DNA from 2 places in the Candidatus Pantoea communis genome. Region 1 is predicted to be linked to the other one. Evidence: riboswitches for the same ligand, from Rfam matches in the RefSeq annotation. Region 1 holds a riboswitch; the other holds the start of a gene.
What was found. Region 1 has a riboswitch for thiamine pyrophosphate ahead of thiB (thiamine ABC transporter substrate binding subunit). Riboswitches for the same ligand answer to the same signal wherever they lie in the genome.

Region 2: another riboswitch for thiamine pyrophosphate. It lies ahead of thiC (phosphomethylpyrimidine synthase ThiC); the one in region 1 lies ahead of thiB (thiamine ABC transporter substrate binding subunit).

The regions. Positions count from the first base shown of each region.
Region 1 is NZ_VWXC01000010.1:72,873-80,518, reverse strand. It holds gene sgrR (HTH-type transcriptional regulator SgrR) at 58-1,719, shown strand; TPP riboswitch at 1,755-1,849, shown strand; gene thiB (thiamine ABC transporter substrate binding subunit) at 1,897-2,883, shown strand; gene thiP (thiamine/thiamine pyrophosphate ABC transporter permease ThiP) at 2,883-4,469, shown strand; gene thiQ (thiamine ABC transporter ATP-binding protein ThiQ) at 4,453-5,154, shown strand; gene F3J37_RS14505 (DedA family protein) at 5,151-5,915, opposite strand; gene polB (DNA polymerase II) at 6,082-7,646, shown strand, end outside.
Region 2 is NZ_VWXC01000034.1:18,781-26,426, reverse strand. It holds gene F3J37_RS26595 (YjaG family protein) at 1-54, opposite strand, end outside; gene nfi (deoxyribonuclease V) at 117-785, opposite strand; gene hemE (uroporphyrinogen decarboxylase) at 788-1,855, opposite strand; gene nudC (NAD(+) diphosphatase) at 1,895-2,668, opposite strand; gene F3J37_RS26575 (Rsd/AlgQ family anti-sigma factor) at 2,757-3,263, shown strand; TPP riboswitch at 3,520-3,620, shown strand; gene thiC (phosphomethylpyrimidine synthase ThiC) at 3,711-5,636, shown strand; gene thiE (thiamine phosphate synthase) at 5,633-6,280, shown strand; gene F3J37_RS26560 (aminotransferase-like domain-containing protein) at 6,437-7,646, opposite strand, start outside.

The DNA of each region.
Region 1 (7,646 bases):
ATGCCTCTAATATGGGGCAGGAAAAACTGAGCGATTCTGAGAAGGAGTTCCCCTTTTATGTCCTCTGCGCGACTGCAACAGCAGTTCATCCGCCTGTGGCAAAGCTGCCAGGGTGTGGATCAGGAAACCACCTTAAGCGATCTGGCTGAACGACTGCACTGCTCGCGCCGCCACATGCGTAATCTGCTGAATGCCATGCAGGATGCGGGCTGGCTGATTTGGCAGGCAGAAGCCGGGCGCGGTAAGCGTTCGACTCTGAGCTTCAATTACACCGGCTTAGCACTGCAGCAGCAGCGCGCCGAGGATCTACTGGAGCAGGACCGCATAGAGCAGTTGGTGCAACTGGTCGGCGATAAGAATCAGGTGCGGCAGATGATTGCGGCCCATCTCGGACGTAGTTTCCGCCAGGGCAAGCACATCCTGCGCGTGCTCTATTACCGTCCGCTGCCCAATCTGCTGCCGGGCTCGCCGCTGCGTCGTTCGGAAACCCATCTGGCGCGACAAATCTTTAACGGCCTGACGCGGATAAATGAGGAAAAGGGGGAAATCGAAGCGGATATCGCCCATCACTGGCAGCAAACCTCCCCACTCCACTGGCGCTTCTTTTTACGTCCCGCAATTCGTTTCCATCACGGACGTGAACTGGAGATGGAAGACGTTATCGCCTCGCTGGATCGCGTACGCAGTCAGCCACTATTCTCGCATATCGACAAACTGCACTCTCCCGCGCCCTGGACGCTGGATATTCATCTGACGCAGCCCGATAGCTGGTTGCCTTGGCTGCTGGCCAGCGTCAGCGCGATGATCCTGCCGCGCGAATGGCCGACGTTGCGCCATTTTGCCCGTCAACCCATCGGCACCGGTCCTTACAGCGTGGTACGCAACCAGCAGACGCAGCTGAAAATCGCCGCCTTTGATGACTATTTTGGCTATCGCGCGCTGATTGATGACGTGTCGATTTGGGTGCTGCCGGAAATCAGCGACGAGCTGGTGTATGCCGGCGTGAAGCTGCAGGGGGAAACCGCCGATGAGAAATCCGAAGAGAGCCGTCTGGAAGAAGGTTGCTATTTCCTGCTGTTCGACCAGCGCTCAGAGCGTGGTAAGGATGCCCATTTTCGACGCTGGGTGAGCTATCTGCTTAACCCGATTGCCCTGCTCAACCATGCGGGTGTGGGCTATCAGCGCTACTGGTTCCCTGCATACGGTTTCTTACCGCGCTGGCATCATCGCCGCGATCTCACCCCAGCCGAAAAGCCCGATGGACTCACGCAACTGACCATCAGCTGGTACAGCCATCATGTTGAGCATGAAGGGATTGCTAACGCCCTGCGCCCGCTGCTGGCTGAACAGGGCGTTGAGCTGATCACGCGCGAGCTGAGCTACGAAGAGTGGTTCGAAGGTGAAGGAGAGAGTGACATCTGGCTCGGCAGTGTGAACTTCACGCTTCCACTGGAGTACGCGCTGTTTGCCCAACTCTACGAGCTGCCGCTAATGCACCACTGCGTCCCGATTAACTGGCATGCCGATGCGGAGCAGTGGCGGCAAAAAAACTTATCCTTAGCCGATTGGAGTAAGCAGTTGGTGAACAGCGACTTTGTTCATCCGCTCTTCCATCACTGGTTACTGCTGGAAGGCCAGCGCAGTATGCGCGGTGTGCGGCTCAACACGCTCGGCTGGTTTGACTTTAAATCGGCCTGGTTTGCACCACCGGAGCTGTGACACTTTCGCGCTGTCACAGAAGTGTCTAATATAAGCCGTTCTCAACGGGGTGCCCTGGTATTGGGCTGAGAGAAACCCGTCGAACCTGATCCGGCTCATACCGGCGTAGGGATTTGAGATGAGCGATAACTCAGATCCTTTGCGACTCAACCTTATCTTCTCCTCAAGGAGCGCAAAGTGTTAAACAAAGTCTTGCCCGTGTTGCTGTTGATCTCTGCCCCGGCGTTGGCTGCCAAGCCTGTTCTTACCGTTTACACCTACGATTCGTTCTCTGCAGATTGGGGCCCCGGCCCTGCCGTTAAAAAAGCCTTTGAAGCCGAGTGCGGCTGCGAACTGAACTATGTGGCGCTGGAAGATGGCGTGTCGCTGCTCAACCGCGTGCGGATGGAAGGCAAAAACAGCAAAGCCGATGTGGTGCTGGGCCTCGATAACAACCTCGTGCAAGCCGCCGAAAAAACCGGCCTGTTCGCGAAAAGCACCGTCAACACCAGTAAATTGCAACTGCCTGATAGCTGGCATAACGACACCTTCGTTCCGTTCGATTACGGCTACTTCGCCTTCGTCTACGATAAAAACAAGCTGAAGAACCCACCGAAGAGCCTAAAAGAATTGGTCGAAAGCCCGGAAAAGTGGCGTGTGATCTATGAAGATCCACGCACCAGCACACCGGGATTAGGCCTGCTGCTGTGGATGCAAAAAGTGTATGGCGATAAAGCACCTGACGCCTGGCAGAAGCTGGCACAGAAAACGGTCACCGTCACTAAGGGCTGGAGCGAAGCCTATGGCCTGTTCCTGAAAGGCGAAGGCGATCTGGTGCTGAGTTACACCACCTCTCCGGCATATCACATCATCGAAGAGAAGAAAGATAACTACGCCGCTGCGCCGTTTAGCGAAGGCCATTATCTGCAAGTAGAAGTGGCTGCACAGCTCGCTAGCAGCAAACAGCCCAAACTGGCGCAGCAGTTTATGCAATTTATGGTGTCGCCAGCTTTCCAGAAGACCATTCCGACTGGCAACTGGATGTATCCGGTGATCAAAAGCGATCTGCCTGCCGGTTATCAGTCGCTCACCGTGCCGGCGAATGCGCTGCAATATAGCTCAGCCGAAGTGGCCGATCATCGCGCGGACTGGATTCGCACCTGGCAACAAGCCGTTAGCCGTTAATGCCAGCCTGGTTAATTCCTGGAAGTGCCGTTGCGCTGCTATTGTGCGCAGTGGCACTGCTGGCGTTTGGCGCCTTAGTGATGGCGGCGCCGGTCACTGACTGGCGTGCCTTGCTCACTGACAGTTACCTGCACCACGTCCTGGCCTTCTCGTTTGAGCAAGCGCTGTTATCTGCCCTGCTCTCGGTGCTGCCGTCGATTCTGCTGGCACGTGCGCTGTATCGCCGCCGCTTTCCAGGACGTAATCTGCTGCTGCGCCTGTGTGCCATGACGCTGGTCTTGCCGGTTTTAGTGGCCGTATTTGGCTTGCTCAGTGTTTACGGTCGCAGCGGCTGGCTGGCACAACTCTGTGGCCTTTTAGGCCTCAACTACAGCTTCTCGCCCTATGGCTTGCAAGGCATTCTGCTGGCGCACGTGTTCTTCAATCTGCCGCTTGCCACCCGAATGCTGTTACAGGCGCTGGAAAGTATTCCCGGCGAACAGCGTCAGTTAGCCGCCCAGCTTGGCCTGCGCGGCTGGAACCTGTTTTGTTTGGTCGAGTGGCCATGGTTGCGACGTCAGATCCTGCCCACCGCAGCCCTGATTTTTATGCTGTGCTTCGCCAGCTTTGCCACGGTACTGGCATTGGGCGGTGGACCGCGCGCCACCACGTTAGAGCTAGCGATTTATCAGGCGCTGAGTTTTGATTACGATCCCAGTCGTGCGGCGCTACTGGCACTGTTGCAGCTCGGATGCTGTTTGCTGCTGGTGCTGCTCAGCCAACGCTTCAGTAAAGCCATCCCTACCGGCAGCCAAAGCATTCGCGGCTGGCGTGACCCGCAGGATTGCTGGCATGCCCGGATCGGCGACACGCTGTTGATTGCTTGCGCGCTGATACTTTTGCTGCCGCCGCTCGCCGCGGTAGTGTTTGATGGTTTGCGCGGTGGCGTGGCGGGTGCACTGCAACAGCCCGCGTTATGGCAAGCGACCTTCACCTCACTGCGCATCGCCATCGGCGCCGGATTGCTGTGCGTGGTGCTGACCATCATGTTGCTATGGAGCAGTCGCGAGCTGCGTCAGCGTCAGCGCAACGTTGCGGCACAGGCAATGGAGCTAAGCGGTATGCTGATCCTGGCGATGCCCGGCATCGTGCTGGCCAGCGGCTTTTTCCTGCTGTTCAACGCTACCATCGGCCTGCCGCAGCGTGCCGATGGCTTAGTGATATTTACCAATGCGCTGATTGCCATCCCCTATGCGATGAAAGTACTGGAGAACCCGATGCGCGATATCAGCGCTCGCTACAGCCCGCTCTGCGCATCATTGGGTATTGCTGGTATTAATCGCCTGAAACTGATTGAACTGCGCGCGCTAAAGCGGCCCATTGCACAAGCGCTGGCGTTTGCCTGCGTGCTGTCGATTGGCGATTTCGGCGTGGTGGCCCTGTTTGGCAGCGCCGATTTCCGCACGCTGCCGTTCTATCTGTTCCAGCAAATTGGTGCCTATCGCGGCGCAGACGGTGCCGTAACCGCACTGCTACTGTTATTACTGTGCCTGTTGCTCTTTACTCTGATGGAAAAACTGCCGGATCGTCATGCTGACACTGAATAATCTCACTTACCTTTACCAGCATCTGCCAATGCGCTTCCGTTTTGAAGCCCAGGCGGGGGAACGTCTGGCGATCCTTGGCCCCAGCGGCGCAGGCAAAAGCACCTTGCTCAGTCTGATCGGCGGTTTTTTGCCAGTGAGCCAGGGAACCCTAATGGTGAATGGCGTCGATCATACGCGTAGCGTACCGTCGGCGCGGCCGGTGTCGATGCTGTTTCAGGAGAACAACCTCTTCCCACATCTCACGGTGCAGCAAAATATGGGATTGGGTTTGCATCCGGGCCTGAAACTGACGCGCGAACAGCAGCAACAGCTGGCCGCCATCGCTGAGCAGACCGGATTAGCCGAGATGCTGAACCGCTTGCCAGCTGAGCTTTCCGGCGGTCAACGCCAGCGCGTGGCCTTAGCGCGTTGCCTGCTGCGTGATCGGCCAATCCTGTTGCTCGATGAGCCCTTCTCTGCGCTCGATCCGGCGCTACGCGGGGAGATGCTGCAACTGGTGCGTTCGGTGTGTGAAAGCCGCAATATCACGCTGCTAATGGTGTCGCACAGTCTGGAAGATGCCCAGCAAATTGCGCCGCGCAGTCTGGTGGTGGTCGATGGTCGGATTTACTGGGATGGCCGCACCGCGAGCTTGATCAGTGGAGAGAGTGAAGCGGCGGCCATCCTTGGCGTGAAAAAGCCTTAAGCGAAGAACACCTTCCACAACAGATGGCGGAAGATGGGCATCATCGGGTGATACTGAATGGCGATAAATGCCGCCACGCCGATAGCCGCCGCCAGCGGTGCCAGCCAGCGTAAGCGCGCCTGCGGCAGATATTTCGTCGCCCAGTCAGTGGTTTTACCACTGCGCCACCAGCGCCACATCAGCCAGAATCCCATCCACACCAGCAACGCCACCAGCAACAGCAGCCACTTAAAATTGCCGCCTTGCGCGGCCTGCGGCACATCAATCGCCACACCGGCGAGGATACCCGGCATCAGATAAGCCGGCGGCCAGAGAATACAGCCAATCAGGTTGGGCGGCAGGAACTTGCGCACCGGCAGCTCCAGCATGCCCGCCGCCAGTGGAATTAACGGACGCGTCGGGCCGACGAAGCGCCCCACCAGAATGGTAAACATGCTGTGTTCATGCAGCGCGTGCTCAGTTTTATCCAGCAGGCCCTGATACTTTTTCAGATATTTCCAGCGGTGTAATGGCCCCTGAAACTTCCAGCCGATGCCATACGAGACCCAATCACCAATCAGGCAACCGGCAAAACCCGCCGCCCAGGCAGGATAAAGGCCAATCTGTCCGCTGCCCACCAGCGCCCCAAGGCTGGCCATTAATACGGTTCCTGGCAACAGCAATCCCACGAACGCCAGTGACTCAAGGAAGGTCACCAGCGCCACGGCCATCAGCGCGTACTCCAGCGATTGCGAAAACAGATGTTGAATCCAGGCTTCCATAACTATCCTCTGCGGAATATAGAGGCTGGATTGTCCGGAGCCAGCGCCAAACCGTCAAGGCAAGAATTGTAGGACGATGTTGACAGAGTACTGACAATGTCGCCACACACAGGCACTGTATAAACATCCATGATATACTTCAGGCAATTCATTTCCCGGAGTTCACGTGACCGAACCACGCGCAGGTTTTTTGCTTACCCGCCACTGGCGAGATACCCCAACCGGCAGCGAAGTGGTGCTGTGGCTGGCGACTGATCAGGGACCGCAGCGGCTGGTGCTACCGGCACAAGAGTCCGTGGCTTTCATTCCAGAAGAGTTCCGCCAGCAAACCGAAGCGTTGATCCGTGACGAGCGGCATATTCGTGTGCAATCGCTCGAACTGAAAGATTTCCGCCGTCGTCCGGTGTTTGGCCTTTATTGCCGCAGCCATCGCCAGCTGCAAAACCTGGAAAAGCGCCTGCGCGAAAATGGCATCGCGGTGTATGAGGCCGATATCCGCCCACCAGAGCGCTATTTGATGGAGCGTTTCATCACTGCGCCGGTGTGGTTCAGCGGCGAGGTGCGCGGCGATAGCGTGGTCAATGCTCGCCTGAAACCGCATCCAGATTACCGCCCGCAGCTAAGATGGGTTTCGCTGGATATTGAAACCACGGAACACGGTGAGCTGTATTGCATCGGGCTGGAGGGCTGCGGTCAGCGCCAGGTGTATATGCTGGGTCCACCCAATGGCGATGCCAGCACGCTCGATTTCGATCTCATCTATGTGGATAGCCGCCCGCAGCTGCTGGAACAGCTCAATGCCTGGTTCGCCCGTCACGATCCTGACGTGATCATCGGCTGGAGCGTAGTGCAGTTCGATCTGCGCGTCCTGCAAAAACACGCCGATCGTTATGGCATTCCGCTGCGCTTAGGACGCCAAAATCAGGCGCTGGAGTGGCGCGAGCACGGCTTTAAGCCTGGCGTCTTCTTCGCACAAGCCACAGGACGGTTGGTGATTGATGGTATTGAAGCGCTGAAGTCCGCTTTCTGGGATTTCCCCTCCTTTAGTCTCGAAGCTGTATCCCGTCAGTTGCTTGGCGAAGGCAAAGCCATTGATAACCCGTGGCAGCGTATGGAAGAGATCAACTGGCGCTTTGCCCATGACAAACCGGCGCTGGCGAAGTACAACCTGAAAGATTGCGAGTTGGTGACGCGCATTTTCCATCACACTGCCATCATGCCGTTTCTGCTGGAACGCGCCACGGTCAATGGCCTGGCGGTCGATCGTCACGGCGGTTCGGTGGCGGCGTTTGGTCATCTTTATATTCCGCGTATGCATCGCGCAGGATTCGTGGCGCCTAACCTTGGTGAAGTGGCACCCGAAGCCAGCCCCGGCGGTTATGTGATGGACTCACGGCCCGGCCTGTACGACTCGGTGCTGGTGCTCGATTACAAAAGCCTTTATCCCTCCATTATTCGCACCTTTCTGATCGATCCCGTCGGTTTGGTGGAGGGGCTGGCGCATCCAGACGATGCCGATTCCGTGCCCGGCTTCCGTGAGGCACGTTTTTCGCGGCAGACCCACTGTTTACCGGCGATAGTCGAACAAATCTGGCAAGGGCGAGAAGCCGCCAAGCGCGAGAATAACAAGCCGTTGTCTCAGGCGCTGAAAATCATCATGAATGCCTTTTACGGCGTGCTTGGCACCAGCGCCTGTCGCTTCTTTGATCCACGTCTTGCGTCTTCAATTAC
Region 2 (7,646 bases), on a different contig from region 1:
ATGCTGCCAGCTTTCCAGCTTCGCCAGACGCAAATGGACGGGGTTCTGTAACATCAAACTTACTCTCAATAGGTTAGCTGGCGGCAGTGTACCGCAAAAGCCGCGCGCAAACAGCGTTAACGCGCATTTTGCCAACGCAGAAACGCAGGACGCCCCGAAGCAACCGCATCGGCCCAGCGTGTAGGCTCGGGCAAACGATAGCCCGCGGTACATTTCTCCACCCAATTCAGTGCGCTGTCCATACTGACACGATGCCCGGTTGAGACGAACAAAGGGTTGCAGCGCGCTTTACTGCGCCACACCCAGCCAATTTGTTCGCCTTTATCCATCAGTGGCTGGCGGCTCCCCGGTTCAGCATCCAATTCGGTAAAACGCCCGCAGAGCCGTTTTTTCGCCACGCCAATGGTTGGAACATCCACCAGCGAGCCAAAATGCGCAGCCACGCCGAGGCGACGGGGATGGGCAATACCATGACCATCAACGAATAAAAGATCGGGTTGGTGTGTCAGCTGCTGCCAGGCTGCCAGTAGTGCGGGGACTTCGCGAAACGATAAGAAACCCGGGATGTAAGGCATGGTGGTCGCGAGGCGTGCTATACGGTGCTCCACCAGCTGCAATGAGGGATATTCTAATACCACCAGTGCCGCACGCGTGATGTCACCTTCCTGTTCAAAACCGACGTCCGCACCGGCGATAAAACGAGGCGGCAGGACGTCGAAATCATCCTGCCGTACCACGTTAGCAGCGCGTTGTAACTGTTCAGCCCGCAGCGCGGCTAAATCCATGCTTAACCCTGATGATAAGGGCGAGACAGACGATGTACGGCTTCGACGAATGCACCGGCGTGCTCTGGCGGCACATCCTGATGAATGCCATGTCCCAGGTTGAAGACATGCCCTTCACCCGTGCCAAAGCCTTCAAGGATAGTGGCCACTTCCTGCTCGATACGTGCCGGAGGCGCATACAGCATGGAAGGATCCATGTTGCCCTGCAACGCAACTTTGTCACCCACGCGACGACGCGCATCGGCAATATCGGTGCTCCAGTCCAGTCCCAGCGCATCACATCCGGTCGCTGCGATAGCTTCCAGCCACTGACCACCACCTTTGGTGAACAGCGTAATCGGCACACGGCGACCTTCGTTCTCGTGCAGCACGCTATCAACGATTTTGTGCATATAGTAGAGTGAAAACTCACGGTAATCGCGGCCGGTCAGCACGCCGCCCCAGGTGTCGAAGACCATAATCGACTGTGCACCGGCTTTGATCTGGGCGTTCAGGTAATGGATGACACTGTCAGCCAGCTTATCCAGCAGCTTGTGCAGGGTTTGCGGCTCGGCATACATCATCTTTTTAATTTTGGTGAACGCTTTGCTGCTGCCGCCTTCAACCATGTAGGTCGCCAGCGTCCACGGGCTGCCGGAGAAGCCGATCAACGGCACTTCACCTTTCAGGTTATGGCGAATGGTACGCACCGCATTCATCACATAACCCAGCTCATCTTCTGGATCCGGAATCGGCAGTTTGTCTACATCTGCACGGCAGGTAATAGGATTTGAGAAGCGCGGACCTTCGCCCGTTTCGAAATAGAGCCCCAGCCCCATCGCATCAGGAATCGTCAGGATATCGCTGAAGAGGATCGCGGCATCCAGCGCATAACGACGCAGCGGCTGCAGGGTGACTTCGCACGCCAGCTCCGCATTCTTACACAGCGACATAAAATCACCGGCTTCAGCACGCGTGGCTTTGTACTCCGGCAAATAACGCCCGGCTTGTCGCATCATCCATACAGGGGTGACATCCACCGGCTGACGTAACAGGGCACGCAGATAACGATCGTTCTTCAGTTCACTCATAATGGGCTCTCTCATGCTAAGGCCGCCAGTGTAGCATTTTCACGGCGCGCTGGCGCGACACAGGGCAACGGTATCTTCAATCAACCGCCGTGCCACCGTGCCCGGTGGCGGTAACAAGGGCAAATCGTCATAGCGATACCAGCCGGCATCCAGCAACTCTTTGCCATCATGCTGCAACTCACCGCCCTCATATTCGGCCATAAACGCCATCATTAATGAATGCGGGAACGGCCAGGGCTGCGAGGTGACGTAGCGGACATTTTTAACCCGGACGTTGCTCTCTTCCATCACTTCACGCGCGACGGCCTGCTCCAGCGTCTCCCCGACCTCAACAAAGCCAGCTAATACTGTGTAAATGCTGTTGCGATGACGCGCATGGTTGGCCAGCAGAATCTCCTCCCCCCGGCGAATCGCTACGATGATGCACGGTGCAATCTGCGGGTAATAGCGCTCGCGGCAATGGTGACACAGGCAGGCAAATTCGCGTTTACTGAGGTGCATTTCGTGGCCGCAGTAGCCACACCAGCGGTGTGAGCGGTAGAATTCGGCGAGTTGAACTCCACGCCCAACCATCTGAAAAAGTCCAACATCTTCGTCGATAAGCTGGCGAACAGAGCCCATATTGTCAGGTCGTGATTCACGTATCAGCCAGACATTTTCCGCCTGCCATTCGCCAATCAAAATCGCGGTTTTTCCAGTCAGGCCAAAATCGCCGGATAAGCCATGCGGCAGTTCACCTTGCGGTAACCAAAGTTTTTGTTCATGGCTGACAATCCACCAGCCAGCGTCTACGCTTGAGATCTCACGTTGCATCTTATTCGTTGTCCTTAGCGTCAAATGGCACGCTGAAATCCTGATGTTAAGTGTGGAATGGATAACTATAACTCACCCGGAGCCCCATATGCTTACCCAGTTAGATGACCTGGCCAGGCGTGTAAGTGGCGGTAATGAACTCGTTGATGCGTGGCTGCGCGCGCGCCGACAGTTGCTTGTCAGCTATTACGCATTAATTGGCATCAAGCCAAACAAAGAGGCGCTCAGTGCCCTGGATGAACAGGCGCTGGATGCGTTTTGTCACGGCCTGGTTGATTACCTCTCAACCGGTCATTTCAGTATTTATGAACGCATTATCAGTGAGATGGAAGGCGATAGCCCACTCATTGCGGCAGCCCAACTCTATCCCGCTCTGGAAGCGAATACCGATCGCATGATGCAACTGTATGACAGCCATCTGCAGCAGGCCATCAACGACGATAACTGCGTAGAATTCCAGAAGGCGTTATCCGAAGTGGGTGAAGTGCTGGAGTCGCGCTTCACGCTGGAAGATAAGCTGGTGCAACTCGCCTGGGATAACCAGCTGGCGCGCCCACCGGTCGCCAATGAAAGCAGCATGGCTCGCCCCGCTTAACTTCGGCCCCATGTAAAAAACTTGTTATTCCGAAAAAGCCCTCTTATGCTGAATGGGCTTTTTTATTGAGGCCTATTCACGTTTTTATGCGTCTCTTTAAAGCAATCTAGAGTCAAATTTTGCGATATAAGCGTAGCGTGCGCAGCCAGTTCACGCTCGGACAGCGCGCAGTGGCCGGAGCGTACACGTAGTACGTGACGGACACGAGCACTGCCCAGGCGTGAAATGGCAAGCAAAGTAGCTTATATCGTAAAATTCAACCTTGTCGGAGTGCCCTAAGGGGCTGAGACCGTTTATTCGGGATCCGCGGAACCTGATCAGGTTAGTACCTGCGAAGGGAACAAGAGTAGACATTCACTGAGCGATGCGTGTTGGCGCCCGGCATCGTCCCTGTTACTCCTTCCGAACTCTGGACAAGCAACTTCCCCTTAATTCAGGAAATTTGCTATGTCTGTTGCTAAAACTTCTCGTCGTGAACAACGTGCACAAGCGCAGGAATTTATCGATTCGCTGCAAGGCACCGCTTTCCCCAATTCAAAACGTATCTGGATTACCGGCAGCCGAGCGGATATCCGTGTGCCGATGCGCGAAATCCAGCTTAGCCCTACACACATCGGTGGCACAAAAGAGAATCCACAGTATGAGCACAACGAACCAGTGCCGGTATATGACACGGCAGGTGCTTATGGCGACCCCGCGGCCACCATTGATGTGCATCGGGGATTAGACCGATTGCGTGAAAACTGGATCGCTGAACGCGATGACAGCGAAGCGATCCACCAGTTGAGTTCGCAATACACCCAGCAACGCTTAGCCGATGAAGGGCTGGATCACCTGCGTTTTGAGCAGTTACCGCAGCCGCGTCGTGCCAAAGCTGGCCGCTGCGTCACACAGCTGCATTACGCACGTCAGGGCATGATTACACCCGAGATGGAATTCATCGCGGTGCGAGAAAACATGGGCCGCGAACGTATTCGTGGTGAAGTGCTACTGCAACAGCACCCGGGCCACAGTTTTGGTGCCAATCTGCCGGAAAACATCACCGCCGAATTTGTGCGCCAGGAAGTTGCCAGCGGCCGCGCTATCATACCCTCCAATATTAATCACCCCGAATCAGAGCCGATGATCATTGGCCGTAACTTTCTGGTGAAGGTGAACGCCAATATAGGCAACTCAGCGGTGAGCTCATCGATCGAAGAGGAAGTGGAGAAACTGGTGTGGTCAACACGCTGGGGGGCGGATACCGTGATGGACCTCTCCACAGGCCGCTATATCCATGAAACGCGCGAGTGGATTTTGCGAAACAGCCCGGTGCCGATTGGTACTGTGCCCATTTATCAGGCACTGGAGAAAGTGAATGGCGTGGCGGAAGACCTTAACTGGGAGATTTTCCGCGATACCCTGCTCGAGCAAGCAGAACAGGGGGTGGATTACTTCACTATTCACGCTGGTGTGCTGCTGCGCTATGTGCCGATGACGGCTAATCGTCTGACCGGTATTGTCTCGCGTGGTGGTTCGATCATGGCGAAGTGGTGCCTGTCACATCATCAAGAGAGTTTCCTCTATCTGCATTTCCGCGAGATCTGTGAAATCTGCGCTGCCTATGATGTCGCGCTCTCACTCGGTGATGGCCTGCGTCCGGGATCGATTCAGGACGCCAACGATGAAGCCCAGTTTGCCGAGTTGCATACCTTAGGTAAGTTGACCAGGATTGCCTGGGAATACGATGTGCAGGTAATGATTGAAGGTCCAGGCCATGTGCCAATGCAGATGATCCGCCGCAACATGACCGAACAGTTAGAGCACTGTCACGAAGCGCCGTTTTACACGCTTGGCCCACTGACCACCGATATCGCCCCCGGGTACGATCATTTTACCTCCGGCATTGGTGCCGCGATGATTGGTTGGTTTGGCTGCGCCATGCTGTGCTACGTCACACCGAAAGAGCACCTCGGTTTGCCGAATAAAGAAGATGTGAAGCAGGGGCTGATTACCTACAAGATCGCCGCGCATGCCGCCGATCTGGCTAAGGGCCATCCTGGCGCACAGATCCGTGATAACGCCATGTCGAAAGCACGCTTTGAATTCCGTTGGGAGGATCAGTTCAATCTGGCGCTCGATCCGCATACGGCACGCGCTTATCACGATGAGACATTGCCGCAGGAATCGGGCAAAGTGGCTCACTTCTGCTCAATGTGCGGTCCAAAATTCTGTTCGATGAAAATTACCCAGGAAGTGCGCGAATATGCTGCTCGCCAGCAGGCAGAAGCCCAGCCCATTGAAATTGGCATGGCGCAGATGTCGGATGCCTTCCGCAGTCGTGGTGGCGAGCTTTATCACGCCGCCGATGCCCTTAAAGAGGAAAAAGTATGACCGATGCCTTTCCAGCCACGGCCCCGAAACTGGGGCTGTACCCTGTTGTTGATAGCGTAGAGTGGATTGCACGCTTACTGGAGGCTGGCGTTCGCACCATCCAGTTGCGCATCAAAGATTGCCAGGATCATGAAGTAGAAGACGCAGTGCGCGAGGCAATTGCGCTGGGCAAGCAGTATCGTGCACGCCTGTTTATCAACGATTACTGGCGATTAGCGATCAAATATAACGCCTATGGCGTGCATCTTGGTCAGGAAGATTTGGACATGGCTAATCTGGACGCTATCCGCCAGGCAGGTTTGCGTCTTGGGTTATCGACTCATGATGATGCCGAGTTGGACCGCGCGCTGGCGCTGCGTCCTTCCTACATTGCACTGGGACACATTTACCCTACGCAAACCAAAGATATGCCTTCGGAACCTCAGGGCGTCGTAGAACTGAAACGCCACATGGCACGGTTGCAGGATATACCGACTGTGGCGATTGGCGGTATATCCCTTGCGCGCGTACCTGAAGTTTTGGCCACTGGCGTTGGAAGCGTTGCCGTGGTGAGCGCCATTACTCAGGCGGGAGACTGGCGTCAGGCGACACAGGAGCTGCTGGCACTGGTTGAAGCTGGAACCCAGCCCGCAGAAGCGTTGTAACGTTCTGCAATCAGGGTAATTTGGCTGGAACCTCACGCGCAGTCCGCTTCCTGCGAGCTAGCGTGTTTTTCCGGTCAGGATAAAGTGTGCCTGCCCGCTGTCGCTGGCAGTGGGCCAGGGCTGGTCTACCTCTCTCTCCAGCCCTGCCTTTCCACTTTAATCAGTCAGGGATGAAGCGGGTTCCGTTTCGATATGACAGGCATGCATGGCCTGCTCCACCGCAGCGCCAAGTTGGGCGATGGCCTGTTCTGTATGCTCATTGATGGGCAACCCATAATTCAGGCGCAAGCAGTTACGATATTTGCCCGAGGCAGAAAACAGCGATCCGACGGCGACCTGAATGTTCAACGTGCGAAGTTCGGTGTTAAGCCGAACCGCATCAAACGCTTCAGGTAACTCAATCCACATCAGGAAGCTGCCCTGCGGACGCGAGACACAGATACCGCACGGGAAATAGTGGCGTACCCAGCAGCTAAAAGTCTCGTAATTACGTTGATAAACCTGGCGCATCCGGCGTAAATGCGGCCCATAGTGACCAAGACGAATAAATTCGGCCACCGCATGTTGCGGCTGTGTGGCTGTTGAACCCGTGCCGATATATTTCATATGCAAGACGCGATCGCGATAGCGTCCAGGTGCCACCCAGCCAACACGTAACCCGGGAGCCAGCGTCTTAGAGAATGAACTACACAACAACACCCTGCCATCCATATCCAAAGATTTAATGGTAATGGGACGTGGATACTCCCATGCCAATTCACCGTAGACATCGTCTTCAATAATCGCGGCATCAAAGCGCTGTGCCAGTGCCAGCAGCGCACGCTTGCGCGCCTCGGGCATGATAAATCCGAGTGGATTATTGCAATTTGGCACGACTACCACGGCTTTAATGGGCCACTGCTCGAATGCCAACTCCAGAGCTTCGAGGCTAATGCCCGTCACCGAATCGGTAGGGATTTCAATGGCACGGATACCAAGCCCGCGCAGGGTCTGCATCGTGCCATGAAATGTCGGAGATTCAACGGCGATAATATCACCCGGTTCACACACCGCACGGATCGACACGGACAGCGCTTCATGGCAGCCCGTGGTGATCACAATATCCTCTGCGGTGAGCTGACAACCGCTATCGATAGTTAAGCGTGCGACCTGCTCACGCAAGGCCGCAACGCCTAACAGACTGTCATAATTGAGCTGGTCAAGATCCTGCTTCTGCGCCATTCGGCTCTGAATTTTCCATAATGGCTTCAATGTCGGCTGGGTAAGGTCTGGCATGCCGCTACCTAATTGCAGCACGTTACCGCTGTTGCGGCTGCTTAATAATTCCAGCACCGATTCCCACTGGGTGATCTCGACGGGGCGTTGT